DNA from 2 places in the Paenibacillus sp. FSL R5-0908 genome. Region 1 is predicted to be linked to the other one. Evidence: a T-box and tRNA genes for the amino acid it is inferred to sense, from the RefSeq annotation. Region 1 holds a T-box; the other holds one or more tRNA genes.
What was found. A T-box is a leader RNA that pairs with one kind of tRNA and senses whether it is charged. The one in region 1 lies ahead of tyrS (tyrosine--tRNA ligase), so its partner is inferred to be a tRNA-Tyr.
Positions count from the first base shown of each region.

Region 2: it encodes a tRNA-Tyr, which carries the amino acid that the T-box ahead of tyrS (tyrosine--tRNA ligase) is inferred to sense. The anticodon was not compared.

Region 1 is NZ_JBBOUV010000001.1:4,472,557-4,488,384, reverse strand. Features, by position in the region: gene MKZ09_RS20425 (GNAT family N-acetyltransferase) at 1-512, shown strand, start outside; gene MKZ09_RS20420 (GNAT family N-acetyltransferase) at 505-1,638, shown strand; gene MKZ09_RS20415 (DegT/DnrJ/EryC1/StrS family aminotransferase) at 1,635-2,801, shown strand; gene MKZ09_RS20410 (glycosyl hydrolase family 28-related protein) at 2,808-4,454, opposite strand; gene MKZ09_RS20405 (NAD-dependent epimerase/dehydratase family protein) at 4,556-5,500, shown strand; gene MKZ09_RS20400 (acyltransferase family protein) at 5,528-6,646, shown strand; gene MKZ09_RS20395 (LLM class flavin-dependent oxidoreductase) at 7,522-8,577, shown strand; gene MKZ09_RS20390 (Crp/Fnr family transcriptional regulator) at 8,660-9,343, shown strand; gene MKZ09_RS20385 (DNA alkylation repair protein) at 9,452-10,270, shown strand; gene MKZ09_RS20380 (acetamidase/formamidase family protein) at 10,505-12,055, shown strand; gene MKZ09_RS20375 (Lrp/AsnC family transcriptional regulator) at 12,134-12,580, opposite strand; T-box leader at 12,733-12,963, shown strand; gene tyrS (tyrosine--tRNA ligase) at 13,150-14,409, shown strand; gene MKZ09_RS20365 (hypothetical protein) at 14,597-14,911, shown strand; gene MKZ09_RS20360 (anaerobic sulfatase maturase) at 15,122-15,828, shown strand, end outside.
Region 2 is NZ_JBBOUV010000001.1:140,786-156,613, reverse strand. Features, by position in the region: gene MKZ09_RS00775 (ATP phosphoribosyltransferase regulatory subunit) at 1-102, opposite strand, end outside; gene gntK (gluconokinase) at 383-1,912, shown strand; gene MKZ09_RS00765 (acyltransferase) at 1,984-3,141, opposite strand; gene MKZ09_RS00760 (acyltransferase) at 3,253-4,461, opposite strand; gene MKZ09_RS00755 (acyltransferase) at 4,755-5,264, opposite strand; gene ppaX (pyrophosphatase PpaX) at 5,261-5,917, opposite strand; gene lgt (prolipoprotein diacylglyceryl transferase) at 5,923-6,954, opposite strand; gene hprK (HPr(Ser) kinase/phosphatase) at 6,967-7,905, opposite strand; gene MKZ09_RS00735 (ABC transporter ATP-binding protein) at 8,116-9,237, opposite strand; gene MKZ09_RS00730 (PucR family transcriptional regulator) at 9,349-10,443, opposite strand; tRNA gene MKZ09_RS00725 (tRNA-Lys) at 10,593-10,665, opposite strand; tRNA gene MKZ09_RS00720 (tRNA-Tyr) at 10,671-10,756, opposite strand; tRNA gene MKZ09_RS00715 (tRNA-Phe) at 10,765-10,837, opposite strand; tRNA gene MKZ09_RS00710 (tRNA-Asp) at 10,900-10,977, opposite strand; tRNA gene MKZ09_RS00705 (tRNA-Thr) at 10,992-11,067, opposite strand; tRNA gene MKZ09_RS00700 (tRNA-Val) at 11,100-11,175, opposite strand; tRNA gene MKZ09_RS00695 (tRNA-Met) at 11,184-11,260, opposite strand; tRNA gene MKZ09_RS00690 (tRNA-Ser) at 11,291-11,382, opposite strand; rRNA gene MKZ09_RS00685 (23S ribosomal RNA) at 11,465-14,390, opposite strand; tRNA gene MKZ09_RS00680 (tRNA-Ala) at 14,530-14,605, opposite strand; tRNA gene MKZ09_RS00675 (tRNA-Ile) at 14,630-14,706, opposite strand; rRNA gene rrf (5S ribosomal RNA) at 14,753-14,869, opposite strand; rRNA gene MKZ09_RS00665 (16S ribosomal RNA) at 14,994-15,828, opposite strand, start outside.

The DNA.
Region 1 (15,828 bases):
GCGGCAAGCTTATGGCGTACGGGGAGACGTTAGCCCAAAAGGATGGCATTTCGAAGCTGGCACTTGATGTATTTTCGTGGAATGAGCAAGCTCATGCTTGGTATCTGCGGCTTGGTTTTGCAGAGGAAGGCCGGACTTACTGGTATGTAAGAGATTTGACTCCATCGGTTGATAGGGATAGAGAAGCATTGGCGTACATCATAGATGATTATCCGATGGCAGAAGCACATCATCAAAAGTATGGATTCTCTTCTCTTAAGATTAGAACGAAGGAAGAGACTTCAGTAGTGGGCCGGTTAGGTGAACAGTATTATCGTATCCAGCTGCAAAGTGGAGGGTGGAGTGGCTGCAATCTTTTGACAGACGTATTAATGGATTTAGACCGGGGGAAAAGGCTGCTGTTGCTTTCTTCAGATGCTTATTTGCGTGAGCGAGACCCCGGGTTAATCTTAAGCACTGAAAGTATACGTATGATCAAACTATTGGAGAATCAAGAGGTGTTGTATGAGTAACTTCATCGTGCTAGGCAGCTCTAGTTCAGAGGAATGGGATGCCTATTTGAACCAGCTAGAGACGAAGGATATCTATTTCTCCTCAGCGTTTTTTCGGCTGTTTGAGGATGGAGAACACCAGCAGGCAGAGCTGTTTGTATTTAAGCGGGGAGACCAGCTCATCATTTATCCTTACTTGCTTCGCTCCATAAGCCATCTTCCTGCTGTAATCCAACTGGGGCTTGAAGGTGATTGGTACGACATTAGTACACCTTATGGATACGGGGGACCGATATCGAATCTTCCTCCGGGAGCCGAACGAAGTGAGCTGTACCGGCAATTCAGTGAAACATTCACGGATTACTGTAGAGATAAAAAAATCATGACCGAGTTTGTAAGATTTCATCCCTTGATTGACAACGCTAAGGAATATCAAAGCGGTCTGACCACCGAATGGAATAGGAATACAATTTATATTGATTTGACTGTGGGTTCGGAGTCAGAGCTCATCCGGCATTACGGCAGCAATCATAAACGGAATATTCATAAATTAAAGTCTGCACCCTTTACGATTCGGAATTCGAATCTGAAGGATCGTATTGAGTCCTTCAGTGAATTGTATTACGGAACACTAAATGATTTACAGGCGGATTCTTTTTATTATTTCCCCAAAAAATTTATAGAAGATACTAGTCATCTACTTGAGGGGAGAGTAGAGCTATTCGAAGCTATGGATGGGGAGAAGACGGTAGCGACCAGCATCGTGTTACATGAACGACCGTGGATGCATTATCACCTATGTGGTTGGGATCGCGCCTATCTGCAGTGGTCACCTACCAAATTGCTAATACACGCAGCAGCCAAGTGGGGGATGGAAAATGGCTTTGAACGTTTTCATCTTGGCGGGGGATATAAGGGGAATGACGACTTATTTCAATTCAAGCATAGATTCGCGACACAACTGGAACCCCTTGACTATTACTTAGGTAAACGAATTTTTTTTCCAGAGTTGTATGAGCGGATCATATCCTTTTGTGACACCAGAGTATCAGGAAGTTACTTTCCGCTCTATCGGCATCCAGATCTCGATATGATATGTATTCCATCTGGAGAAATCGGTCCAAATGGAGAAAGGAGCTTCGCATGAGCATTCGTCAAACGAGCATTTTGCCACGAATCTTGTTATCCCCGCCGCATATTAGTGGACGTGAGCAGGTCTACATGGAGGACGCTATACACTCTGGTTGGATTGCTCCTATTGGTCCGCAAGTCGATGCGTTCGAGCGGGAGATGGCCGCCTACACAGGATCAAAGGGTGCACTAGCGTTAAGCTCTGGCACGGCGGCGATTCATCTCGCACTTCGTCTAGCCGGTGTCACACAAGGAGATTACGTGATCTGTTCAACGCTCACGTTCGTAGCTAGCGCCAATCCTATTTTATATTTGGGGGCCACCCCCGTATTTGTCGATTCAGAGCCTGAGACCTGGAACATGTGTCCGCTAGCTTTTCAGCGGGCCTGCCAAGATTTGAATGACAAAGGGCTGCTGCCAAAAGCGGCTGTTGTCGTCAATTTATACGGACAAAGCGCAGACATGGAGCCCATTGTAGAAATAGCTAACCGATATGGAATTACCTTGATTGAGGATGCTGCCGAATCACTGGGTGCTTTCTACCAAGGCAAGGCCAGCGGAACCTGGGGCCAATTCGGAATCTATTCTTTCAACGGAAATAAGATTATTACGACCTCAGGTGGGGGCATGCTCGTATCTGACGATACCGAAGCCCTAGAGCAAGCGCGCTTCTGGTCTACGCAAGCCCGAGACACTGCCCCTCATTATCAACATTCCGAAATGGGATACAACTATCGGTTAAGCAACCTGTTGGCAGCCATAGGACGCGGTCAATTAGAACTGCTTGAAGAGCGAGTAGAGCGTCGCAGATCTATTGGCCGGCGATATAGGGAACGTTTAGGTTCCATACCGGGTCTTCATTTTATGCCGGAAGCGCGCAATTGTCGCAGCACGCACTGGTTGAGTGCGCTGACCATTGATGAAGAAGTGGCAGGGTTCTCTTCACAACAACTTCTGTCATGTCTGGAACATCACAATATAGAAGCTAGACCTGTATGGAAACCGCTGCATTTACAACCGTTGTTCGAGAGCAATTACTACTATCCTTACAGTGAGGAATACAGTGTATCGGATAAATTATTTTCAACAGGTGTCTGCCTGCCTTCTGGAAGCTCTTTAATGGATGAGGATTTGGAACGTGTCATTTATGCGATAGAGACATGTAACCAATACCGTTGATTCATCTTATTTAGCCTTCCATCCACTGGCAGCTGATCCGCTTTCCTTCACATACAAAGTGGCTTGTGCGGTGCCATCCGTTCGCATAGCCAGACTGCCAACTGGGGCGGTTACGACTCCCTCGGGCGAACCTTCCACTATGAACACTGCGGGCAACACTGCCCCGCCAGTGAGGCGAATGGCCCGTTTGAAGTTACCGTAGGTCGAGAACCATTCAAGAAGCGAATAAGGATTATACAAGGTGCCTAGTGATGTGCCTTGCATGCCGATTAGTGTTTCGAATTCTAGAATTCGCTTTACCTTCACTGCTCGGGTATCAAACACCGCTACATTATTGAGGCGCAGAGACGGTTTAGCTGCACCGTAAGAAGAGACTAGCACTACCTGATTGGTTCCGCTATTGCGGACGATCATATTGTCGACAGTAGCCATTGCGTCAGACTCCGTTGTGAATAAATGCAAGGTATTGCCCGTTAAATCCTGTGCATCTATCGTCCCCACATAAAGATCTCCTCCGTCGATTCGGACACCACTTGCTAAGGTGGAACCCGAGCCGTACATTCCTAACGAACCGATATGCAATCTTGGTTTACCTCCGGCAGCATTAAACGCTGCATAGATCGCAGGGCCTCCGATGCCATCGAACTTGGCGCTAGCGATATCAATAAATTGTGAATAGATCGTCTGTAGGCCGAAGCTAGCTTTGTGATCGGTGGAGCGGATAGCCAAATGATTGATTTTCAGCGTCAATCCATAGGACAGTAAGGCTGGACTTACCGATCCGCTTACACGCATATCTAGTGAACCGATGTCGAGTGTCCAGAGTCTAGCGATAGCATCTGTAAGCCCTGCTGATAGATCGTTACCGAAACCAATGGTTGTCAAGGAGTCGAATCGCTGATAAAAGCTGCGCGTTCCTTTAAAGACATCCGGTTCAAGATCGAGAGAGTTAGCGCCAGTAAAACCAGGCGCGCCACCGCGGCTATTATTCAGAACCGCTCTGTTGACATGAAGCTGGTCTACAAAATGGACCACAAAGTTCTTTCGTCCAGCAGTCTCACAGCGGGCATATCCGATGTGCACATTAACGGAGGGGGTTTCTTCTGTCCCTCCAATGAAGATATTATCCCCATAGCAATCGTGAGAGTACACTGACTCTATCGTTATATTTTGCGAAGAAGAAATGAACAGGCCGTGAAGCTGATCGTTGACGGCTGTTTTAACAGTCGATGCACTTCCATCAATTTCAAGGGTGCCTGCGATTGTGATATTTGAGGCATTTAAGATGACTAGAACCCTAGTGTCTGAGGGTGGATTCGGGGCAAGCACAAGTTTGGAGCCGGCTTCAAAACTTAAATTAGTTTTGGCTGGAATTCGAAGACACCACCAGTCGAGGACGGAGGGGTTACGCATGTGCCCCGAAGATACCTTGTATACACCAGGAGGAAAGATTACTACTTTGTTTTTGGCGTTTCCCGCATTGATAGCATTTTGAATCGCTACTGTATCGTCCTTGATACCGTTTCCTACAGCGCCGTACGATCGGACGTTCACATAACCGTTTGTCTCAGGGTCTAATTTAATAGATGTGACCGCACCATCAGAAAGGATGGACGTAGTCACCGAGCTGTCTGGAATAGGGGCAGAAGCCATATACTTCACTCCTTTATACTTTGATTTTGTATTTTATGTGAATTTTTCGGGGAATGCACGGTACAAAGATCACTCTTAGAGGGCGAAAGGAGTTTTTTATTTTGAAGGTATTGGTAACTGGGGGGTTAGGCTTTATTGGGTCCCATGTGGTTGATCGGCTAATAAAAAAGGGCATAGAAACTGTGATTGTAGATAATGTATCCGGAGCCTCCGGTCTGACTTATATGAATCCTGCTGCGGTTTTGTATAAGTACGATATTCGGGATGAGACTTTGCATGAGGTTTTTAGCCTTGAAAAGCCAAATGCAGTCATTCATCTGGCTGCACAGATCGACGTCAGAGAATCACAGCGGAACCCGTTATTTGATGCGAATGTGAATATTGTTGGCACGCTGAATGTACTGCGCATGTGCGAGATCCATCAGGTTCAAAAGCTAGTTTATGCCTCGTCGGCAGCGGTTTATGGGAACCCGGAATATTTGAGCATTGATGAGCAGCATCCCATTAATCCCGAGTCCTGCTATGGTGTATCCAAAAGTGTACCAGAGTCATATATTCGGATGTTTGCCAGCTTACATGGGCTTAAATATACGATTTTGCGTCTCGCTAATGTATATGGGCCAAGGCAAAGTTCGCATGGAGAAGCTGGCGTTGTTTCCGTTTTTCTGGATCGTATAAAGCAAGGGAAGGATCTCGTTATCTATGGGGACGGTGAGCAGACAAGAGATTTCGTCTATGTGGAGGATGTGGCGCAGGCGTTCGTTGATGCGGTTCAGACCGACGGCAGAGTGAATAATGAGACGATGAATATTAGCTGTGGAATACCAACCTCGATAAATACGATGGTTCGGATGTTAGGGGACATCACAGGTCGGGATTTCCTGACAACCTATGCGGAGCCTCGTCCGGGGGATATTCTCCATAGCTATTTAAATAATCAAAAAGCTCAGGAATTATTGTCTTGGTTCCCTAACCATAACTTTCATACCGGGCTCGAAAAAACAATTACTGTCCGCTTAAGTGTAGGAAGTGCAGTAGATCATTAAAAGCACCCATTGAAAGGGGCACTCCGCATGGAACGCAAAATGAACTCGGAAATGTTCGTTCTTCGTAGTGTAGCCTGCTTAAGTATAGCCCTGCTGCATGCTCTTTATCGGGTTTATGACGATGGAAATACACCCTGGGTAGAGTCGGTGGGTTTACTGCTAACGTTTGGCACACCTGTATTCGTATTTATCTCTCAATTCGTGTTGTCATTTGCCTATCCCAATGAAATTCCAGCGAGATTTTGGGAGAAAAGAATCAAGTATATTTTATTGCCTTACTTTTTTTTCGGGACCTTGTATGCAGGACTAAAAGGATTGGAGCTGTCGAGTAGTGACGGCATTCCTTTGCTGCAGGCTTTTTGGTATTACCTCTGGCGTCATTTGCTGATTGGAGATTTCCATGGCTATTTTATACTGATTATCTTTCAGTTTTATGCTTTATTCCTCTGGTTTCAAAAGTATGCGAAGCGGCTTAACCCCCGCAATGTTCTAATCGTATCGTTCCTTATTAACGTTATCTATTTGGGTTTCTTCAACTTCACTACGCCCGCAGATACGGCAGCCGCCCATTATTTCTGGGATAAAATGTACTGGATTTTCGCACCAGGTTGGATTTTTTACTTTACAGTAGCCTATTACTTGGGACGAAATGAGCTGTGGTTCCGGGAAAAATTAAAAAAGTTCCGCATAGCCGTATACACGCTCCCGGTTCTGACAGGTGCGCTTGTGCTGTTCGTGAATAGTCAAGGCTGGATAACGGCGCATAGCTCCAAAAGAATTGATATGCTTCTATTTGCCTTAAGTATGATTTTGTTGCTCTTCTCCGTGGCATCAAAAATGAAGAAAGTGCCACGTGTGCTGGAATGGAGCAGCAGATATTCTTTTGGCATATACTTGCTTCATCCTTTGCTATTAGCTATATTCGTCAAGCTTCCAGCTTCGTTTGGGTTGCAAAACCTTGGACTATTCAGTGTTCTGCTGCAATTTGTCGGTTGTGTGGTAGGCTCGGCAATTATAATGAATTTAGCGAATCGTATTCCTGGCGGAGCGTATGTATTCGGTCGGATCGGCATTGGGCTAAACCCGAGCAAACCATCGAAATCGCTGGATAAGCCGATAACTCCGAGTATTGGGAATGCAAACTAGCTTGAACTTGACTGGCCGCTAATCGTCTGTGTTTAGGTGATTAGTGGTCTTTTTTGTTTTTGTATTAATTGCGATTACTTCGCTAATTACATTGCGATTACATCTCACTAGCAGCATCCGCCCAATTCTCATTAAAAAAGCAAAATAGTTGTAAAAAGTACAATTAAGCTCTTATGCTCGCAGCTTTAGGGCAGTTTAATTGCATATTTTACAACTATTTTTCTAGAATCCCGCCATATTGAGGCAATTGCTCGTATTTAAGTGTACAGAGTGCAACTAAATCCACAAAGGCTACCTTCAAAGCGTATATAGTTGCACAAAATACAATTAAACAAACTTCGTCGTTACCTCACATTAGCTGCACAGTGCGTTGGCGGTAAATGCAATTAAACAAACTTCGTCGTTACCACGTCTTAGCTACACTGTGCGTTGTTGGTAAATGCAATTAAACAAACTTCGTCGTTACCACGCATTAGCTGCACTCTTGCACATTGGCGGTAAAGTCCCAGTATAATTGTTGTATTGTGGTCAGTTCATACGAGGTCTTGTTTGCTCGGACTGTATTGCAGCTATTTTCACTTTTTAGTTGATTTTGCGATAGTTTCGGACTGTATTGCGCTTATTTCCATAAAAACACACATTATGGAAGCTACTTTGCACGAATAGCTGCATCTAAGTCCGATAATTTAGCAAAATGAATGAAATTATTAAAATAACGGCTCCTCAGTCCGATCTATAGTGAGGGGGATCTAATTAGATGAACTTCGATTATAGTCGAAGGGAACTAAATTAGTTAGAATAATTAGGTAGTCCCTTTAGGGTTTTTTACATCCAGAGAATAATGCATCGTGCAGAATATTAGGAGGAAATGAATAGTGGAACTTGGAGTAAGCACATTTGTCGAGACCACACCTGATGTCCAAACAGGTGAGACAATAAGTCATGCAGAACGACTACGTGAAGTAGTGGAGGAAATTGTACTTGCCGAAGAGGTGGGATTAGATGTATACGGAGTAGGTGAGCATCATCGCCATGATTATGCGGCATCTTCACCTGCGGTTGTACTGGCTGCGGCTGCTTCGTTGACTACTAAGATCCGGTTGAGCAGTGCTGTAATGATCCTGTCTTCAGCCGATCCGGTGCGTGTGTTTCAGGACTTTGCAACGCTGGACGGAATTTCGAACGGACGTGCGGAGATTATGATCGGCCGGGGTTCGTTTACAGAGTCTTTTCCTCTATTCGGATATGATCTGAAGGATTATGAAGAACTGTTTAATGAGAAGCTGGAATTGTTATTAGCCATCCAAAAGTCAGAAAAAGTGACCTGGAAAGGCAAACACCGAGCAGCTATAGAAAATTTGGGGATTTACCCGCGTCCGGTTCAAGATCCTTTACCGATTTGGATCGGGAGTGCAGGAAGTCCAGAATCTGCGATCCGCACAGGATCACTAGGTTTGCCTTTTGTTTTAGCGATTATAGGGAATGTTCTACCACTGGATTATGCGTCACATGTACAGCTTTACAAAAAAGCAGCAGCAGAAGCCGGGCATGATATTTCAAAATTTCCAATCGCTTCGCATTCACACGGGTTTATAGCGGAGACTAATCAGTTAGCGCTGGAGAAATTTTTCCCTTCAACGCATGCCCGGACCAATGTGCGGGCGAAGGAAAAAGGAACACCTCCGTACCATCGTGCAGATTATGATGCAGCGTGCAGCTTAGATGGCGCCCTTTACGTAGGTGATCCAGAAACTGTCGCTAATAAAATCATTCATCTGCGCAAACATGTGGGAATTACGCGATTCTTTTTACATGTGCCGCACGGCACGATGCCTCATGAGGATGTTATGCAGGCGATTAGACTGCTGGGCACCGAAGTAGCCCCACGTGTGCGGGAAGAAGTAGCGCGCTGGGAAGCAAGTAATCGGTAATTTAGTAAGCTGCGTCCTTAGGACGTGGCTTTTTTTGTAAGGTATACTGAAGAAATGAATAGCGTTTTATACAGGAGGGGCAATGGAAAAAAATCATTATTTATCTCAATTCAATTTGCTTCAATCGTTAGGACTGGAAGATCTAATTGAAATGGAAGAATTAACGCGAATAACAGTAGTCCCCAAAAATACATATATCCAAACACCGTCAACCTTTTCTGAAGGACTGTTTTTTGTGAAAAAAGGAAAGGTTCGCTTATACCAATTAAACGCAAACGGTAAGCAATTTACATCGGATATCCTTAGTGAAGGCAATGTTTTTGGTGAAATGGGTGTGATTTCTTTTGGAACGAAGGAACATTATATTGAAACGATTGAGGAAAGCCATATCTGTACAATTGATCCTGCAAGATTTGAAGAATTTATCTCTCACCGGCCTAGGTTTATGATGTCATTATTGCAAGTATTGAGCGACCGCATAAAAAGTATGAGTCAGTTAACTCAAAATCTAGCCATCGGAAATCTGCATGATAAAATATTGTGCGTTCTGTTAAAGCTGGCAGATCAGCATGGGGTTGAGCATAAGGATAATTGTTACAAAATTAATGTTCCTCTATCGCATCAAGAAATCGCTAATTTAATTGGAGCCAGCAGAGAGGCTGTAACTGTGGCATTACAAGAATTGGTGAAAGCGGAGGTTATTCAGACAGGGTTCAGAACTATCTATGTCCAGCGAGACAAGATTTTGGAAAGAAATATAACATAGCTATCGAGTTGTAAACGAGATTACAGCTTGATTTTTAAAAACAATCGTATCCTAGCTATGACATGAAGGTGATTTAAGCTTTCAAATCATAGTGAAGGGACGATTTCCATGGAACACAGGAAGGGCGCTCGAAAGGTTACTGAAATTCCCGTTGAGATTGTAGAACTGCTGAATAAAGGATATTTACAGAGCGTGAATTTAACGGAATGGCTTGCGGTGGATCATCTTATATTGCTGGAAAATGTACTGAATGAGCTAGGTTTTGAAGAGGAAGCTAAACCAATTTTACTAAGGTTGAATGCGTTATCGGAAAAGAAAATCATGAAGCTAATCCCGGTGATTTCACGTGAGTGGCAGCTTCTATTTGACTGTAAATCAGAGCTGGAACGTTCCCGGCTATTTGCTGTGTTAGCTCATCATAAATCCGATAGTGTTCGCTGCTGGGCTGCTTATATCGTGGGCCAGAATCATCAATGGAGTCTAGTTCAAAAACTAACAGCAATCCGTCCTTTTGCAGCGGATGGTCATTTTGGGGTGCGTGAGATTTCTTGGATGGCTTTAAGGGAATCAGTCATTGCCGAGCTGGAAGCGTCCATTGAATTGTTAAAGGATTGGGTTCATGATCAGGACGCGAATATTAGGAGATTTGCGATCGAATTGACGCGCCCACATGGGGTATGGGCAAAGCATATTACAACACTCAAAGAAAATCCAGCGATTGCCCTTCCGCTATTAGAACCGCTTAACTCTGATCCGGCAAAATACGTTCAGGATTCTGTAAGCAACTGGTTAAATGATGCTAGCAAAAGCCATCCGGCATGGGTACAGCAAATTTGTGATGAATGGTTGAACCTACCAGGTACCAAGGAAACAAAGCGGATTGTAACCCGGGCTACAAGAAGTATTACTGATCAAAAATTAAATTAGTGCATTACTTTAGACTGGATAATCAAACGTCAAACACTATGGGCTAATAAGTGTTGGCGTTTTTTTATTGTGCAGTTAACTTTGATAATTCAAGAAAAATACTCCTTCGTGTTTATTATTTAAATCAAAATTCGTGAAAATATTTATATTGTTAATCCTCAGGTCATCTGTTATACTCAGAAACACCAAATGTTATAAAAACTAACACAAATTAAAGGAATGGAGGATTTTCTTATGAAAAAACAAATAATTCGTAATGTGGGTGTCACTTTATCCCTGTTTTTAGGGGTGAATTCGTTATCTGGTGTTATGTATGCTAACACATTAAACAATGCGTATAAACCAAAAACCCATGTTTTGAAGGCGAATTCGGAAACTGTTCGATGGGGGAATATAGGTAAGGGAGATCCAGCTCTAACTGTACAATCGGGAGACATCGTAACGGTTGAGGCCATTACACATCATTCAGGCGATGATTACGAGCGGATGATTAAAGGAGATGCGGGAGTGGAGGATATTTTCCACTGGATTAAAGGGGAGAAGAACGAAGCGCTCCGCGGGCCAGGCGTACACATTATGACAGGTCCCATCGCTGTTGAAGGTGCTGAACCGGGAGATGTGTTGGAAGTGAAGATTCTGGACATGAAGCTGAGACCAAATGGGAATGACCAATACGCTGGCAAAACATATGGCGTGAATGCCGCAGCGAACTGGGGTTATCTATACGGAGATATGGTAGAGGAGCCGAAAAAGCGTGAGGTAGTAACCATCTACGAGATGGATACGGAGGGTGGAACAGATTATGCAACAGCTGTATATAACTACAAATGGTCTGTGCAAACCGATCCGGATGGTCAAGTGCACCCGACAATTGACTACCCGGGTGTTATCGTTGACCATAATACGATTGATAAGAACTTCGATGTGCTAAAAGGTGTGAAAATTCCGGTACGTCTCCACTTTGGTACAATGGGTGTGGCGCCAAAAGAAGCGGATGTTGTTGACTCCGTTCCACCTTCTTACAACGGCGGTAACGTAGATGATTGGCGGATTACCGAAGGTGCAACGATGTATTATCCTGTATCCGTAGCTGGTGCACTACTGTCGATCGGTGACCCGCATGCCGGTCAAGGCGATTCGGAGATTAACGGAACTGCGATTGAGACATCGGTCACAGGGGATATACAAGTTATTCTTCATAAAAAAACATCGCTTAACAACAAGCTGAAAGGTTTAAACTTCCCATTACTTGAAAATGAGAACGAGTGGGTCGTGCATGGATTCAGCTACGCTAATTATTTGGAGGAGCTGGGGGCTAGTGCTCAGACGGATATCTTCAAAAACTCATCCATCGACAAAGCCATGAAGGATGCCGCTCATAAAACAAAAGATTTTTTAATGGCTGGAATGGAATTGAGCGAAGATGAAGCGTATTCTCTGATGTCTGTGTCAGCTGATTTTGGAATTACACAAGTGGTGGATGGAAACTGGGGCGTACACGCCTTAATTGATAAAGGTCAATTCGGCGATTCTGAGCGCAAGCCCGTGGTTTTACGGAGCAGCTTTGAGAACTTTGGAGCAAAGGTTGGCTGGCAGCCAGCCACTAAGACAGTTACGCTGAGCTACAATGGCAATGTACTGGAGATGAAGGTTGGAGCGACAACGGGAATTTACAACGGAGAGACAGTGAAGCTTGTAGCCCCATTAAGTGTTGTGAACGGGCAGGTTGTGGTCAGCGAATATTTCGTGAACTTTTATAAAGCTAAGCTGGCTAAGACAGAGTAGGACGAAATAGCAATTATTTGATAATTCTAATAAAAATTTAGATGAGAAAAGAACCGTCTTTATAGGCGGTTCTTTTTCTTATATATTTAAGCCGTCTTGATTTTTGTGGCGTTTCAATAAAATTTGGTTTTCTGCACGTACCAGTCCATCCAGACAATAGATTGATTCATGCATAAACCGTTCCATCTCTTCAAGATTCTCAACTAAGATGTGAATATGCAGAATACAAGGTCCTGTCATTTCGTATAATACAGCTACACGTTCGTTTTCTTTTAATACGTCGACAATATGATTCAAATGAGCAGGTTCTACTTCAAGTTCTAGGTAGGCGGAGATTTTCTTTCCTAACTTTTCGGCACTGATGACAATCGAGAACTGTTCAATAATCCCTTGATTGACTAGCCGATCAATACGGTCTTTCACCGCGACACTTGATAAACTGACTTCTTTAGCTAGATCAGTATAGGAAATTCTGCTGTTTTGGGCCAGCCGCATCAAAATATGGTTATCGATAGGATCTAGCATGCGGATTCGTTCACCTCTTTTTTCGTAATTGTATCAGAAAAAAAGTGGGAATGCCTATTAGCGCTTTACAGTAGAAGTGTGTGGCGGCATTCTCTGCTGAAGGTAGTTGACATAAAAGAATTATTTCACTATACTGGCTGTAATCTTATATACGATATACGTTGAAGGAGCCCAGTAGTAACTTAGTCCCTGTTCCAGAAAGCCGGGGGTTGATGAAACCCGGTACACACTAAGCTTGCGAATTACACTTTGGAGTATCTTGGGTAACACCGAGCGGAATGGCGAACGATATCTCGTCAAGAGTGGTATCAATGGTATGCTTGAGTATAAGCGTTTCATGGGTGCAATCTGGGTGGTAACACGGTTATTCAATCGTCCCTATGTCTACAATAGACAAAGGGACGATTTTTTTGTTTTTAAATATAAGGATTTATAGGGTTCACTTCATCAATGATCCTTATATTTCTCGCTGAAACGGTACCGTCCTAAACAGGAGGACAGAGCCGTTTCCGCTTGGCGGACTGATGTTTCATTATAGGATAACTACTAATTTTGAGGGGTGTAAGGAAATGAATATTATCGACGAACTAGAATGGCGCGATGCCATCAATCAACAAACAGATGCCGAAGGGCTTAGAGAACTGACCAATCAAAAATCGGTATCTCTGTACTGCGGTGTAGATCCAACGGGTGACAGTATGCATATTGGCCACTTGATTCCATTCATGGTGCTCAAAAGATTCCAGCTGGCAGGACATCGTCCGGTTATTCTAATTGGTGGGGCTACGGGAACGATCGGTGATCCAAGTGGACGTCAATCCGAACGCTCTTTGCAAACGCTGGAGCAAGTCCAAGCCAACGTTGATGCACTTACAGCACAAATGAAAAAATTGTTCGTGACTGATGGCGACAATCAAATCCGCATGGTGAACAACTACGATTGGACGCATAAAATCAATGTTATCGAATTTTTGCGTGACTATGGTAAAAACTTCAGCATCAATTCGATGCTTGCCAAGGATGTTGTAGCGAGCAGATTGGACAGCGGAATTTCCTTTACGGAATTCTCCTACCAAATCCTGCAATCCCTGGACTACCTGCATCTGTTCCAGCATGAAGATGTGCAGCTGCAAATCGGTGGTTCTGACCAATGGGGGAACATCACAAGTGGCTTAGATCTGATTCGTAAAAAAGAAGGTTCTGAAGCGGTAGCATTCGGACTTACCATCCCGCTTATGCTGAAAGCCGATGGTACAAAATTCGGTAAAACAGCTGGCGGAGCCATTTGGCTGGATCCGAACAAAACGACAGCTTTTGAATTCTACCAGTTCTGGGCAAATACAGATGACCGTGATGTTGTGAAATACCTGAAGTACTTTACCTTCCTCTCTAAAGAGCAAATTGATGCACTTGCAGAAAAGGTGCAAACCGAACCGCATAAACGTGAAGCGCAAATAACACTGGCTGAAGAAATGACCAGATTCGTACATGGTGAGGAATTGCTGGAGCAGGCTAAACGTATTACTGCCGCTCTGTTCAGTGGAGATATTAAATCTCTGACCGCTGACGAGATCGAGCAAGGCTTCAAGGAAATGCCGACCTTCGAAACGACATTGGAGTCCAAAAATATCGTGGAGTGGCTGGTAGATCTAGGAATTGAGCCATCCAAACGTCAAGCACGTGAAGACATCACCAAAGGCGCAATTTCCATGAACGGTGAAAAAGTTAGCGATGTAGCATTTGAAGTTACGGCCAGCGAAGCCATCGGCGGACGTTTTATCATTATCCGTAAGGGGAAGAAAAACTACAGCCTGGTGAAATTGTCCTAATAATAAGAAGCCTTCCTTATGAATAAGGAAGGTTTTTTGTTGTATTTTAAGTATAGAGGCCGACTATTTGCATATTAAGTGAAATTTGAAAGGTGAAATCGTCAAAATTATGGTAAGCTTAGGATTCGTGTGATTTATGGATTAACATGATATTCTACAACTATAACAGAAAATTAGGAGTGGTAATTTGAGAAGACAAAAACCAATGACCATGGAAGAATTAATGAATGAGTTACAAGGACAGAAAACGTATCAAGAAGATCCCAATCACATCTCTTTCGAAAAATTGTTTAATGAAGCGTTTATGAGTAAGTATTCCAATTACAAAAGTTTCGATGAGTTTGTAACCAAAGGGAACTTTCAAGTAAAGACAGAAGAAGATGTTGCTGACATACCTGATGAACTGTTTGATCGTCATGTTGTTAGGGAGACGAAGTTTGCGGATTGGAAATCCATGTTGGAAACAGCAAATAGAGAATACGTCCGTAATAATAAGACTTAGTCTCTAACTACCGTTAGACTCATCCACAAAGAAACTGCACACCCTTATTGCTTTGTCCCAACGGACAATGGGGAGTGCAGTTTTTTTATGTCCAGTTATTTGACCAGCTATGATGTTTTACTCATCGTTGACTTGCAGATCTATGATTTAATTGAACAAATAGGCATTAGGTTTTACAAAGATAGTATTACATAGGAGGGGCAGAATCGTATGACTGCATGTATACAAACCTCTAAGCAGGAGACCCTTCATGTCATGTGGAAAACCGTCTCAGAGGATTGTAATCTAGCCTGTAAATATTGCTATTACAGTACAGCCGGGGGACATCCTCAGCAACCGATCCGGGTGATGGATACGGAGCTTCTGGAGCGGTTTATCGCTCAATACATGAAAAGATCATCAGGGATAGCGACTTTCTCTTGGCAGGGTGGGGAGCCATTATTGGCCGGACTTTCGTATTTTGAACAAGTGATTTCATTTCAAGCTAAGTACGCTCCGCCTCATACGATGATCAGTAATGCACTGCAGACCAATGGAACGCTTATCCATGAGAAATGGGCGAAATTTTTTAAACGGTATAACTTTTTGGTTGGGATTAGTCTGGATGGCCCAGAGCCTATTCATGATGCTCATCGTGTAACGGGTTCGGGGAAAGGCAGTTATGATCTAGTTATGCGTGGGATTCGTCATTTACAGAATGAGGGTGTGGAGTATAGTATTCTGACGGTGATTCATGAAGATAACGTGACGAAACCAGAGGAGTTGATGGCATTTTATCTAGAACATACCTTTCCGAATATTCAGTTTATCCCCTGCATGGATTTTGTTTCTCAGAAAAGTGATGTAGCGGGACGTTTCCGAATTACACCTGAACAATACGGAGTCTTTTTATGCCGTACATTTGACCTTTGGTACAA
Region 2 (15,828 bases), 4.3 Mb from region 1:
GCAATGCAGTACATCGTTCTCAATTTTGCGCAATTTCGTTACGGCCCGGGGCAGATAGTCCCGAACGCCAGACGGCTTCTCAAATCCCTTTGGTTTGGACATCTTCATTGTTCACCTCGTCAGTTATCATTAGATACTGTTTATGTTTACTTTACTATGGTAAAGTGGTAGCAAATTAAAGTATTTTCAATATCGTATCATGTTCACTGCTTTTTCGTCAATCAAACCCTTAGTCGAGCGTTTGGCATTTTCTTTATTTTTGCCTCCCCGCTTATCGAATACTATAATGAGCTAATACGATTGTACTTCATAATTTTGTAATTGGTGTTCTAAAAATATACTTTCACCTAGAAAGAAGGGCTAACGCTTGACTAAATCCTATATGATTGGCGTTGATATTGGTACTACAAGTACAAAGGCAGTTCTCTTCGAGGAGAATGGAGCCATAGTTGCACAAGCTAATATGGGTTATCCCTTGCATCAACCCTCCCCTTCTATAGCGGAGCAGGACCCAGAGCAAATCCTACGTGCAGTCTTTCATACCATCTCTAATGTCATGCGGCAAAGCGCCGTAACTCCAGATAAGATTCTATTCGTCTCTTTCAGTTCAGCCATGCACAGTGTCATTGCAATTGATCAGCTAGGTAAACCACTTACTGCCTGCATCACTTGGGCTGACAACCGTAGTGCCGGGTCTGCACTTCGCCTGAAGAACGAGTTTAACGGACATGAGTTGTATTTGCGCACAGGAACGCCTATTCATCCTATGTCACCGATTACCAAGCTAATGTGGCTTCGGGATGAGCAGCCTGAGTTGTTCCAACAAGCCTATAAATTCATTTCTATAAAAGAATACATATTCGCTCGGCTGTTCGGCGAATACATCATCGATCATTCCATTGCCTCTTCTACAGGCATGCTCAACCTTGAACTTTTGGAGTGGGACAAAGAAGCATTGGAGATAGCCCATATTTCACCAGATCAACTCTCACGGCTTGTTCCTACCACAGAGATCATGCAAGGCCTGCTTCCCGGTCTAGCAGAGGAGCTGTTACTGCTCCCGGCCACACCTTTTGTCGTAGGAGCCAGTGATGGCGTCTTGTCCAACCTTGGCGTAGGTGCGATTAAGCCCGGTGTAGTGGCCGCTACGATTGGAACAAGCGGAGCGATTCGTACCGTAGTCGATCACCCGCTTACCGACCCTAAAGGACGGACCTTCTGTTATAACTTAACCCCAAAACATTGGGTGATCGGAGGACCCGTTAATAACGGCGGTATGCTGTTCCGCTGGGTACGGGATGAGTTCGCTGCTTCTGAAGTCGAAACCGCCAAACGTCTTGGCATTGACCCTTACGAGGTTCTAACGCGCATCGCGGAACAAGTTCCGGCAGGTAGCGGTGGTCTTCTGTTCCATCCTTACTTAACTGGTGAACGGGCACCGCTGTGGAATCCTGATGCTCGTGGCTCCTTCTTCGGCCTTTCTATGAATCACCATAAGGAGCATATGATTCGCTCGGTACTAGAAGGCGTAATTTTCAATATGTATATGGTTCTGCTGGCTATGGAAGAGCAAATCGGGCGTCCTAGCAAAATTCTGGCCACAGGCGGCTTCGCCCGCTCCTCAGTCTGGCGGCAGATGATGTCTGATATTTTTGATCAAGAGGTCATCATTCCGGAGAGTATCGAAAGCTCCTGCCTCGGAGCAGTAGTGCTTGGTCTTTACGCTACGGGCCGTGTGGACTCCTTCGAGGTTGTATTCGACATGATCGGTTCAACTTACCAGCATGATGCGATTGATGAACATACCAAAGTGTACAAGCAGCTGCTGCCGATTTATATTTCCGTCTACCGTAGTCTTGAAAGCCAGTATCAAGCTATTGCGGAGTTTCAGCGGGAACAAGCTGGAGAATAGACACAAAATAAAAAGCGCCGGTCAACCCGCATATACGGAAGACCGGCGCTTTTATATTACCTAGCAGTAGACTATGCGCTTTTGGAACCTGTCTTTGCTTTCTTTTGTGCGCCTGATCCGAAAATAATCCAAGAAGCAGGCACATACCGGAAGACGAGAGCCACTGCCAGCCATGAAACCAGCAGCGCAACAAGCCATCCTCCAACAATCGCTGCGATGTACGCAAGAGAACCCCCGTGAAACGGTAATTTTCTATAGAAATACAGCAGCATAGGGTGTAATAGATAAATCCCGAAGGAGCATGCTCCCACCGATACCAAAAGTCTTGTCAGCAAGCTTCGACCCGCTCCATAGAGCAAGAAGGAGATTTGCAACAGCACCACACAAGAGAGCAGCGCATGTAGATTAGAGAAACCCTCATACCATAAGCTGTTGATGACAGTTTTTTTCGTGTAGTTGTTAAACCATAGCTCAACATGAACAACCCCTGCTACAATCCATAACAACCACAACGTAATCCAAACCGGACCTTTACCGGCGCGCCAGCCTTCACGTGAAGGCACTAGCCATTTTTTCAAAGAAGAATAATACACCGCAATCCCAGCACCCAGCAGGAAATACGAGAAATAAGTAATCGCCAGACTCCCCTTGGATAACTGCCAATACCCGTGATTGGTCATGTATTTATTCAGCAGCACAAAACCCCACTGTAGTAATAACCCGATCAGCGGCGCCCAAGCCGCCAGATGACGAACCTTTTGCAAACACCACAAAATGAGCGGGAATAACACGTAAAACTGGATAATGATAATAATATAATACAGATGCGTATATGCCGTTCCTGTCCATAAATACTTCCATAGCTTAGAAGCCATCTCCCCTGGAGGTAAGCCCCAAGTATTCCCGGCATTCATTTTTAACGCAAAATACAGCAGTGAAAATACTACATAAGGCACAATAATATAAAGCAGCCTTCTAGAGTAGAACTTTCCTAGCGTTTTGCCACCCAGCGGACGGTCAATATAGTTATAGAAGAGCACGAACCCACTCAAAAATATGAATGAAGGTACGGCGAACTGGCTGAATTTATTAATAAATAAGAACGGATGAAACATGTTTGTGCCTAGTGTCTCCGCCAACGTTCGTGAAGTAGCATGAATAGCCAGCACTGCAAAAATAGCAATCGCCCGAAAAATATCCAGCTGCGGAATTCTTTCTTTTTGTCTCATAATCTTTCCTCCTGTTAAGCTCCGCATCGAAGTGATGCCTTTTTAATCAAGTATTATGAAGGCTACCTCCCCACGTTTAAGCGTGTGCGTGTATGAGACCTTCTTTTAACGTTATTTCTCCTGCTGCACGAATCCCTTTGCCCGTTCCTCAGGGATATAACCTGACTTTTCCTGCGGACTGGACTCCAAAGAGCGAGGCACGCTTCCAAAAATAATCCATGATCCCGGAACTCGCCGGAAAGCAAACTGCACAATAAGCCAGCTCCCTCCCAGTGCGACCACAAGCCCTCCGTAGATGAACAAAACATATGTTAGCGACTCTAGGGGAATCTGATATCGGAACCTGCGATATACTGCCAGCAATAGCGGATGAATCAAATATATCGCAAAGGAGAGTTCACCCAAACGAGTTAAAAAAGCAACAATCCCGCGAGGAGCCTTACGATAGATCAGAAATGTAGCATACAACAGAACCAATGCAGATAACATCGTATGGACATTCCATAATAGCTCGTACCACAGCGAATCCGTCCACACCCCAAAATGGCGGGCCACATACCATAGCTGCACATGGATAAAGGCTGCAATTAACCACCCGCTCACTAACAGGGCAGTCCATCCTTTTTGCTTGGCAGTTAGCTCCCTCCATGGCTTCATCAGCCACGTCTTCACCTTCTCAAAGTGAATTGCGATATAAGCACCCATCATATAATAAGCCAGATAAGAGATCGCCAAGCTCCCTTTTTCAACAATGTGCAGTTCGTATTTATTCCAGAAAATAAACCCCCACTGAAGTGCCAATCCGAGTGGAACCGCCCATTTTATTAAAAAGCGGGAACTCTGGAGTAGCTTAAGCAGTACTGGAAAAAGCAAATAAAACTGAATGCTGATAAATACAAAATACAAATGCGCATATGCGGAACCTGAGAATAACGCTCTAATAAAGCTGTACAGGTTGCCACCGAGGTTCTGGGTCAATCGTCCGTTCACATATAAGGTTAGTGCGTAATAGCCCATAGAGGCTAGCAGATAAGGTAATAAAATATACTTTAATCGACGACGGTAGAAATTAATAATCAAGCTGCGGGTCACAGGACGCCCATAATAATTATAAAACAATACGAAGCTGCTCAGAAAAATAAATGAGGGCGTACCGAATTTAAAGAAAATGTTGATCCAGTTCAGCCAGTAATAATAAGGGGAATGCAGTGCTTGCTCTCCAGCGGCAAAGGATGAGGAATGCACATGCAATACGCCTAAGATCGCTAATGCTCTGAAAATATCCAGCTGGGGCAGCCTTTCCTGTCTCGCAGTGTTCATATTATATTCCTCTTCTCTACTATGATGGTTGTTCATAGAGACGCTAAGCGGAATGTGGAAACTGAAAATACCAGGAAGCCTGCACCTGCTGATTTTACATTCTGATATTTGAAGCTGAACGCCTAGCGTGGGATTCGCCTTATCACTAACGCTAATTATATCGAATGTATCTGTTCTAAAAACTTAAGAAGAACTTAAAGTTTCCTTAATAATCTTCTCTAAGACGCAAGAAACCCTGCAGAACCTGCGCTAAAAAAACGCAATATGTAACTGCAGGGTTAAAAAAGCATCGTTTACACTTGTTCCGCATGTTCTTCCGTTGAAAAGGGGCGCAGCTCTCGCAGTGGATTGCCTCCGACAAAAGAGCCAGCTGCCACATTTTTGTGCACCACAGAGCCAGCAGCTATAACTGCCCAATCTCCAATGGTTACACCGGGAAGAATCGTTGTATTCGCGCCGATCAATACATTTTCACCGATCACCACTTCGCCCAGGCGATATTCCTTGATCAGATACTCATGCGCCAGAATCGTCGTGTTATAACCAATAATAGAATTCTCACCTACCGTTATTTTCTCCGGAAAAAACACATCCACCATTGCCATAAGACCAAAAGCCGTGTGTTTACCAACCTTCATCCCCAACATCCGTCGATAGATCCAATTCTTTAACGGTAGAATCGGACAATAGCGGGCAATCTGAATAAAAATAAAGTTGCGGACACCCTTCCAAGGACTGACCGTACGGTAAATATACCAAAGTGAGTTATGACCTTCTACTGGATAACGGGTTACGTTTCTCACGATTCATTCGTTCCTCGCTCCATAATTTCTATAATATCCTTCATGTTATGGATGATAAAGTCCGGATCATACTTGCGGAGCGTATCCTCGCCCTTCAAAGACCAAGATACTCCAGCAGCGTATACACCGGCAGCTTTGGCTGATTGAATATCAACTGCACTGTCACCTATCATTAAGGTTTTGCGAGGATCAACGCCAAGGTTTTTGACCGCTGTCAGAACGGGCTCCGGATGTGGCTTTGGTTCAGTAACATCGTTCACAGTCACAATCGTATCCATGTACTTAAGCAAATCGAACCTTTCCAGGGTCTTGATCGTTGTTGGACGGATCTTAGTAGTTACAATCCCAAGTTTGATCCCACGACGCGAGAGCTCCTCAATGGTCTCCTTTACAAGCGGGAAAGAACGCACTAACTCATCATGATGCTCATTATTATAAGAACGATAGGACTTTTCTAACGTACCATTTACATCCTCTAGTCCAGAGAATACTCTCATCTGTTGCTGAAGGGTTGTTCCCATATGTGGAATTATCTCTTCTCTGGTCAGTGGAGCCAGACCATTGTCCTTCAGCGCGTACATAAATGAGCTAATGATTAGCTCATTCGTATCGACAATCGTTCCATCCAGATCAAAAAGAACGCATTCTATCATAAGTTTTACTGCTCCTTCTTATCTCCATCCGCTGGCTGTCCTTGCTCAGGTTGTGTTCCTTGACGAGTTTTCTGCGGTGTATTTACTGCGCTTTCTGGCACTACAGTATCTGCTTGGATCGGTTTAGTACATACGATAGGGTCAGAATAATGTGCTTTAGGCTCTCCGGTTACTCTGCGAATAACGATTAATAATATAGCTGCCACAATAATCAGTAGAGAAAGCAGCTGAGAAATACGAATATTACCATAGGCAGGATCCAGATATCCTTGTTCAAAACCTAACCATTCCATCGGACTCCATAAGCCATTTATAAACGAAGCCAGTCCTGCACTTCCGTTAAAAGCTAAACTGTCAGTACGCACAGCCTCGATGAAGAACCGACCGATGGAATACCATATAAAGTAAGACATGAAGATTTCTCCAGCACGTACAAACTTCTGACGACGGAGAACCATCAATAACGCAATCCCTAGTAAGCTCCAAAGAGATTCATACAGGAAAGTCGGATGATGAAAAGCATCCCCTATGTACATTTGATTAACGATGAAGTCAGGTAAATGCAGTTTATCCCGTAAAAAAGATTCCTCAACTACGCTGCCGTATGCCTCTTGGTTGACAAAGTTTCCCCAGCGGCCAATCATTTGACCCGCCAGTAGTCCAGGTGCGCAAATATCAACAATACGCCAGAAAGGGTAACCCTTATAACGGAAATAAATAATTCCGCAAATAATCGCTCCTATTAATGCGCCGTAAATGGCGATACCGCCATTCCAGATCTTAAAGACGTCTATCAGATTATGCTTATAATCGTCCCATTTAAAAGCTACAAAATAAATCCGTGCCCCTATAATTGCCGAGGGTACACCCAGTAGCAGCATATCCATAAAGAATTCTTGCGGGATTCCGAACCGTTTGCCCTCGCGGATCGCAAGAAATAATCCCGCGAGTGCACCGACCCCTAGTATTAACCCGTACCAGTGTACAGGCAGTGATCCAATTGAGAATACAATAGGATCTATTGCTAATGGGAACATTGTCTCACACTCCTAATCGAGATCGTCCATATCCTCAGATATGGTCGCAGTTAACTTATTGGTAAACTGCAGGGCTGCATTAAAGCCCATTTGCTTCAGGCGATAGTTCATCGCAGCAACCTCAATAATAACGGCAAGGTTACGTCCTGGACGTACAGGAATGGTTACAAGTGGTACATCGGTATCAATAATCCGCGTCGTTTCCTCATCAAGTCCAAGCCGGTCATACTGCTTGTCTTGCTGCCAAGCCTCTAATCTAACGACAAGTGTAATCCGTTTATGATTACGGATAGCACCCGCACCAAAAAGTGTCATTACGTTGATGATACCTACTCCGCGAATTTCCAACAAGTGACGGATCAACTCAGGGGCTGTACCATGCAGCTGGTTATCTGAAGTCTGGCGGATTTCCACGGCATCATCAGCAATCAGTCTATGTCCACGTTTTACAAGTTCAAGGGCTGTCTCACTCTTACCAATACCACTACTACCAGTAATCAGCATACCTACACCATATACATCACAGAGTACACCATGAATCGTTGCTGTAGGGGCTAATCTCCCTTCTAAGAAGCTCGTCAAACGGCTGGAGAAAATAGTCGTAGCCATCGAGCTACGCAGCACAGGAAGTCCCTTTTCATTACTTATATCAATTAACTCCTGTGGCACATCCAAACTACGGGTAATTACGATACAAGGGGTATTGTCATTACAGATTCCACGAAGCCTACTTTTACGTTCAGCTTCAGGCAGCATGGAGAAGAATGCGAGTTCTGTCTTACCTAATAGTTGAACACGTTCTTCCGGATAATATTCGAAATAACCAGCAATCTCTAGTCCAGGGCGATTCAGGTCATCGACCGTAATAGGTCGCTTTAGACCTTCCTGGCCGGAAATAACCTCTAATTGAAAATGTTGTACCAATTCAGATACTTTTACTTTCTTAGCCATGTAAATTCGTCCTTTCGTCACCTGCGGTATATGTCCGCTTACTGCGTCCGGTTGACAGCGATCTCATTACAATTCCGGAGGTAATTCTCCTGCTATCTTAATTGATAACGCTTGTGAATGCAATCTTAACGCCTATCCATTACGACCCTAATTAAACAATAAAGCCACCCTTTCGGGTGGCTTTATCAAGAGAGAAAAGATCCTGTGATCTTATCCCAACAGAATGTTAACTTCGGATTCTTTATCGAAGAAGTGAACTTTGTTCATATCGATAGCCAATTTTGGCTTGCTGCCTTCGCGAGTAGTGGAACGTCCATCTACACGAGCGATTACAGTAGATTTACCAAGGCCGCTCAAGTAAAGGAGCATTTCGTGACCAAGGTTTTCAGTTACATCAACCAATGAAGTAAAGATTGTGTTCGGGGAAGCTTCCAAGAATACTGGCTCTTCATGGATATCTTCTGGACGAACGCCCATAATTACTTCTTTGCCAATGTAGCCTTTGCTGCGGATGATTTGAGCTTTTCCGCCTGGTACTTCAACATCAAGGTTCTCAGCACGGAAACGGACAGAACCGTTTGCTTCGGACAAAGTACCATTGATAAAGTTCATTGTAGGGGATCCGATAAATCCAGCTACGAACAGGTTAGTTGGTTCATTGTACAACTCTTCAGGGGAAGCAGCTTGTTGAATGATACCATCATACATAACTACGATACGGTCACCCATTGTCATAGCTTCTGTTTGGTCATGCGTTACGTAGATACAAGTGGTTTCAAGGCGTTTAACCAGTTTAGTGATTTCAGCGCGCATTTGACCACGAAGTTTAGCATCCAAGTTGGAAAGAGGCTCATCCATCAAGAAGACTTGTGGATCACGTACGATAGCGCGTCCCAAAGCGACACGTTGGCGTTGACCACCGGAAAGTGCTTTTGGTTTACGATCTAGCAAATGCTCGATATCGAGAATTCTAGCAGCTTCACGTACTTTCTTGTCGATTTCATCTTTCTTCACTTTACGAAGTTTCAAACCGAAAGCCATGTTTTGGTATACGCTCATATGCGGATACAGTGCGTAGGATTGGAATACCATCGCGATATCGCGGTCTTTAGGTGCAACGTCGTTGACTACACGATCGCCAATGTACATTTTACCTTCGGAGATTTCTTCCAGACCAGCGATCATACGCAAAGTTGTGGATTTACCGCAACCGGATGGTCCAACCAATACTAGAAATTCCTTATCTTTAATATCAAGATTGATATCCATTACTGTTGCTTTATCTGAACCCGGGTATTTTTTGAAAATATGCTCTAAACGTACGCCTGCCATTGTATTTCCCCCTCGAGTTAATTATTGATTAATTGAAAAATTCTTTTTTCCTTGTACATTTATATTACCCTAGACGGGACACGGTGGCTATTTGTAACGTTCACAAAAAACCTATTTCCTTTTCGTCACTTTATACAAAAGCATAGTAAGCTTCACAATAGCAGCGTCCCCAAAGCTACGCACATCGGCACCCGTCTCCTGCTTTATCTTGTCCAGACGGTATAAAAGCGTGTTGCGATGAATATATAGCTTCTTGGCTGTTTCACTTACATTACAATCCATCTCAAAAAACGTCTCCAGAGTCATCAGCATTTCTTTATCTGATAATACGGAAGAATAGTCGCCAATCTGTCCAAGTAACTGTTTACGCCGTGCATCAGGAATGCTGTTAACCAAACGTTCCAAATGCAGCTCCCAAGGTAAATGAATATATTCACCCACTTGGAAAATTCGTCCGAGTACAATAGTCTCTCTCAACAAGGCCACGGATCCCGTCAATCCCTTAACAGGAACGATAGCCGGAGCTACAGCCAAATGGAATACACCTACCCATTCGCTGGCTATCAGTTCGTGTAAGCCCATGCTTGTCTGAGCCAGAATTTCATCTACGCTCTCTTCTTCCTCATCCTTATCATCTCCGCCCGTGAGTAATTCCTTCCGGGCCAATATTAACCATTCTTTTTCTTGAAGAGGTATAAGCAGAATTTCATTCTCAAAATAGCTGCGCAACAGCTTCATTAAGGAACGATAAGTGATCTGCGGGCTATGTGCATTCTCACTGCTAAGTAGGAATGGAACCATATCTCCGAATAAACGTCCCTTTAGAGCCATCTCATCGGGTATCTCAGAGTCATTTTTCTCTTGCTCCAGTTCGGTGTTCAACCAGGTACCCAGCTGCCGAGCCTCCGCTTCCCCTTCTTCTCTAACCCCAGTAGCTTTTAGTGCAATTGCAAAGTTTCGAACCGCATAATTCACTAATTGTATTTCCAAAGAGTTAAGTCCATCCAATTCCACCCAGACAGCGGTTACACGTCCATCAGTCTCATATAATGGTGCCCAAAGATGACCCTCATGGATTACCGGCTGTTCTTGTGCTTCCAATCCCAGGCTAAAAAGAGAAGCTGAATGTTGCCTCCCTAACTGCTTGATTCCGGTTTTCTTTCCGGTGAGCTGCTCTAACTTTTTCCGCAATGTTTCGCTATCCATAGTCACCATACTCCACCACTTTTGCTCTTTTCGCCTATTTTAGCATATTCTCTAATATTATGTTAATCACTACAGCAGCGCACTACTATAATACGACATAAAAACACAAAAAAAGCCACCACCCTAAGGTGATGACTTTCTGTTTGGGATGAGCCATGAAGGACTCGAACCTTCGACACCCTGATTAAAAGTCAGGTGCTCTACCAACTGAGCTAATGGCTCATAAATGGTGGGGGATGATGGATTCGAACCACCGAACACGTACGTGAGCAGATTTACAGTCTGATGCGTTTGGCCACTTCGCTAATCCCCCAAAAAAGGTGGCTCGGGACGGAATCGAACCGCCGACACGAGGATTTTCAGTCCTCTGCTCTACCGACTGAGCTACCGAGCCATAAGATTACATGACAATTAAGCGGAAAAGTCTTACACTTCCCACTCATTTTGTGGAAAAAATGGCGGAACCGACGGGATTCGAACCCGCGGTCTCCTGCGTGACAGGCAGGCATGTTAGGCCAACTACACCACGGTTCCGCATTAAATAAAAATGGTGCCGGCGAGAGGACTTGAACCCCCAACCTACTGATTACAAGTCAGTTGCTCTACCAGTTGAGCTACACCGGCACGGTGTAAAAGCAATTCTAAAAAGATGAAAATGGTGGAGGCTGAGGGGATCGAACCCCCGACCCTCTGCTTGTAAGGCAGATGCTCTCCCAGCTGAGCTAAGCCTCCAGGTATTATGGTAGCGGCGAAGGGGATCGAACCCCCGACCTCACGGGTATGAACCGTACGCTCTAGCCAGCTGAGCTACACCGCCACAATAATTAGTATTGCTATGGATTGAAAATGGCGGAGAGAGTGGGATTCGAACCCACGCACCGCTTACGCAGTCTAACCCCTTAGCAGAGGGTCCCCTTATAGCCACTTGGGTATCTCTCCAAACGATATCAGTACCACAGCAATCCAAACAGGAATTTGACTCCCTGAAAACTGAATCCGAAACAAATCTGCATTTTAAGTATAGGATAAGCCCTCGACCGATTAGTATTGGTCAGCTCCATGCATTGCTGCACTTCCACCTCCAACCTATCTACCTCGTCGTCTTCAAGGGGTCTTACTAATTGGGAAATCTCATCTTGAGGGGGGCTTCACGCTTAGATGCTTTCAGCGCTTATCCCGTCCGTACGTAGCTACCCAGCCATGCTCCTGGCGGAACAACTGGTGCACCAGCGGTACGTCCATCCCGGTCCTCTCGTACTAAGGACAGCTCCTCTCAAATTTCCTGCGCCCACGACAGATAGGGACCGAACTGTCTCACGACGTTCTGAACCCAGCTCGCGTACCGCTTTAATGGGCGAACAGCCCAACCCTTGGGACCTACTTCAGCCCCAGGATGCGATGAGCCGACATCGAGGTGCCAAACCTCCCCGTCGATGTGGACTCTTGGGGGAGATAAGCCTGTTATCCCCAGGGTAGCTTTTATCCGTTGAGCGATGGCCCTTCCATGCGGTACCACCGGATCACTAAGTCCGACTTTCGTCCCTGCTCGACTTGTAGGTCTCGCAGTCAAGCTCCCTTATGCCTTTGCACTCTGCGAATGATTTCCAACCATTCTGAGGGAACCTTGGAACGCCTCCGTTACTCTTTAGGAGGCGACCGCCCCAGTCAAACTGCCCGCCTGACACGGTCCCCGTACCCGGTAAGGGCACTAGGTTAGAACCTAGATACGATCAGGGTGGTATCCCAACGGCGCCTCCACCGAAGCTTGCGCTCCGATTTCTACGGCTCCCACCTATCCTGTACAGATCGTACCCAAATTCAATATCAAGCTGCAGTAAAGCTCCATGGGGTCTTTCCGTCTTGTCGCGGGTAACCTGCATCTTCACAGGTATTAAAATTTCACCGGATCTCTCGTTGAGACAGCGCCCAAGTCGTTACGCCATTCGTGCGGGTCAGAATTTACCTGACAAGGAATTTCGCTACCTTAGGACCGTTATAGTTACGGCCGCCGTTTACTGGGGCTTCGGTTCATAGCTTCGGGTTACCCCTAACCACTCCCCTTAACCTTCCAGCACCGGGCAGGCGTCAGCCCGTATACTTCGCCTTGCGGCTTCGCACAGACCTGTGTTTTTGCTAAACAGTCGCTTGGGCCTTTTCACTGCGGCCCCCTCGTGCTATTCACACTACCGGGGCACCCCTTCTCCCGAAGTTACGGGGTCATTTTGCCGAGTTCCTTAACGAGAGTTCTTCCGCGCGCCTTAGAATTCTCTTCTCGCCTACCTGTGTCGGTTTGCGGTACGGGCACCTTCTCCTGGCTAGAGGCTTTTCTTGGCAGTGTGAGATCATGACCTTCGCTACTATAATTTTCGCTCCCCATCACAGCCCAGCCTTAACGATGTGCGGATTTGCCTACACACCAGCCTCACTGCTTAGACGGACATCCATCAGTCCGCGTCACTACCCTCCTGCGTCACCCCATCGCTCATAGCGGATTACGGTGGTACAGTAATTTCAAACTGTTGTCCTTCGACTACGCCTTTCGGCCTCGCCTTAGGTCCCGACTTACCCTGAGCGGACGAGCCTTCCTCAGGAAACCTTGGGCTTTCGGCGGATCAGATTCTCACTGATCTTTTCGTTACTCATACCGGCATTCTCACTTGTGTAGTGTCCAGCGCTCTTTTCAGTACACCTTCAACCCCTACACAACGCTCCCCTACCCCAGATGCAAAGCATCTAGCCATAGCTTCGGTGGTGTGTTTAGCCCCGTTACATTTTCGGCGCAGAGTCACTCGACCAGTGAGCTATTACGCACTCTTTCAATGGTGGCTGCTTCTAAGCCAACATCCTGGTTGTCTGTGCAACTCCACATCCTTTCCCACTTAACACACACTTGGGGACCTTAGCTGATGGTCTGGGCTGTTTCCCTTTTGACAATGGATCTTAGCACTCACTGTCTGACTCCCGGCAATAAGTATATGGCATTCGGAGTTTGACTGAGCTTGGTAATCCTTGCGGACCCCGCACCCAATCAGTGCTCTACCTCCACTACTCTTATACCGAGGCTAGCCCTAAAGCTATTTCGGGGAGAACCAGCTATCTCCGAGTTCGATTGGAATTTCTCCGCTACCCCCACCTCATCCCCGCACTTTTCAACGTACGTGGGTTCGGGCCTCCAGTGCGTGTTACCGCACCTTCACCCTGGACAGGGGTAGATCACACGGTTTCGGGTCTACGTCCACATACTAAGTCGCCCTATTCAGACTCGCTTTCGCTGCGGCTCCACCTTCTCGGCTTAACCTTGCATGTTAAACGTAACTCGCCGGTTCATTCTACAAAAGGCACGCCATCACCCATAGATCGGGCTCTGACTTTTTGTAAGCACACGGTTTCAGGTTCTATTTCACTCCCCTTCCGGGGTGCTTTTCACCTTTCCCTCACGGTACTGTTTCACTATCGGTCGCCAGGTAGTATTTAGCCTTAGCAGATGGTCCTGCTGGATTCATACGGGGTTTCACGTGCCCCGCACTACTCGGGATCCGTCTCGGAGAGAATACAGTTTAGGTTACAGGGCTTTTACCTCTATCGCGGGCCTTTCCAGACCTCTTCACCTACCATATTCCTTTGTAACTCCATGTGAGACGTCCCACAACCCCTAAGAGCAAGCTCTTAGGTTTAGGCTGTTCCGCGTTCGCTCGCCGCTACTGACGGAATCACTATTGTTTTCTCTTCCTCAGGGTACTTAGATGTTTCAGTTCCCCTGGTCTGCCTCTACATTTCCTATGTATTCAGAAATGAGTAACTGCGAATTACCACAGCTGGGTTTCCCCATTCGGACACCCCCGGATCAAAGCTTGCTTACAGCTCCCCGAGGCAGTTTCGTTGTTCGCCACGTCCTTCGTCGGCTCCTGGCGCCTAGGCATCCTCCGTGTGCTCTTATTAGCTTAACCTTGATTCTTCCGAAGAAAAATCTCACTAATAACATTTACTTGTTTGCACAAGTTGCTAAAAGATGTTCTAAAACGCAAATTCGTTTCGGTATCCAGTTTTCAAGGATCAAGTTGAAAAAGTTATTCATTTAAAAATTTATGGTGGAGCCAAGCGGGATCGAACCGCTGACCTCCTGCTTGCAAGGCAGGCGCTCTCCCAGCTGAGCTATGGCCCCATAAAATTACTCTATAATGTTATATGGTGGGCCTTGGTGGACTCGAACCACCGACCTCACCCTTATCAGAGGTGCGCTCTAACCAACTGAGCTAAAAGCCCATATAACATATATAACATTGTGAATCAACCAATGAATTGGTTGTCCGCTTGGCAACGTCCTACTCTCCCAGGACCCTTCGGTCCAAGTACCATCGGCGCTGGAGGGCTTAACGGTCGTGTTCGGGATGGGTACGTGTGGAACCCCTCCGCTATCGCCACCAAACGCATACGAAAGAGACTTGCTCTTTCAAAACTGAACACGAGTGAGTGTTCGAACCCGAAGGTTCTATTGTGGAAGCTGAGCTTCCGATTTGAATGTCCTCATTGCAGAGAACGATTCTCCATAGAAAGGAGGTGATCCAGCCGCACCTTCCGATACGGCTACCTTGTTACGACTTCACCCCAATCATCTACCCCACCTTCGGCGGCTGGCTCCCTTGCGGGTTACCCCACCGACTTCGGGTGTTGTAAACTCTCGTGGTGTGACGGGCGGTGTGTACAAGACCCGGGAACGTATTCACCGCGGCATGCTGATCCGCGATTACTAGCAATTCCGACTTCATGCAGGCGAGTTGCAGCCTGCAATCCGAACTGAGACCGGCTTTGATGGGATTGGCTCCACCTCGCGGCTTCGCTTCCCGTTGTACCGGCCATTGTAGTACGTGTGTAGCCCAGGTCATAAGGGGCATGATGATTTGACGTCATCCCCACCTTCCTCCGGTTTGTCACCGGCAGTCACTCTAGAGTGCCCAGCCTTACCTGCTGGCAACTAAAGTTAAGGGTTGCGCTCGTTGCGGGACTTAACCCAACATCTCACGACACGAGCTGACGACAACCATGCACCACCTGTCTCCTCTGTCCCGAAGGCCGCTGCTATCTCTAGCAGATTCAGAGGGATGTCAAGACCTGGTAAGGTTCTTCGCGTTGCTTCGAATTAAACCACATACTCCACTGCTTGTGCGGGTCCCCGTCAATTCCTTTGAGTTTCAGTCTTGCGACCGTACTCCCCAGGCGGAGTGCTTACTGTGTTAACTTCGGCACCAAGGGTATCGAAACCCCTAACACCTAGCACTCATCGTTTACGGCGTGGACTACCAGGGTATCTAATCCTGTTTGCTCCCCACGCTTTCGCGCCTCAGCGTCAGTTACAGCCCAGAAAGTCGCCTTCGCCACTGGTGTTCC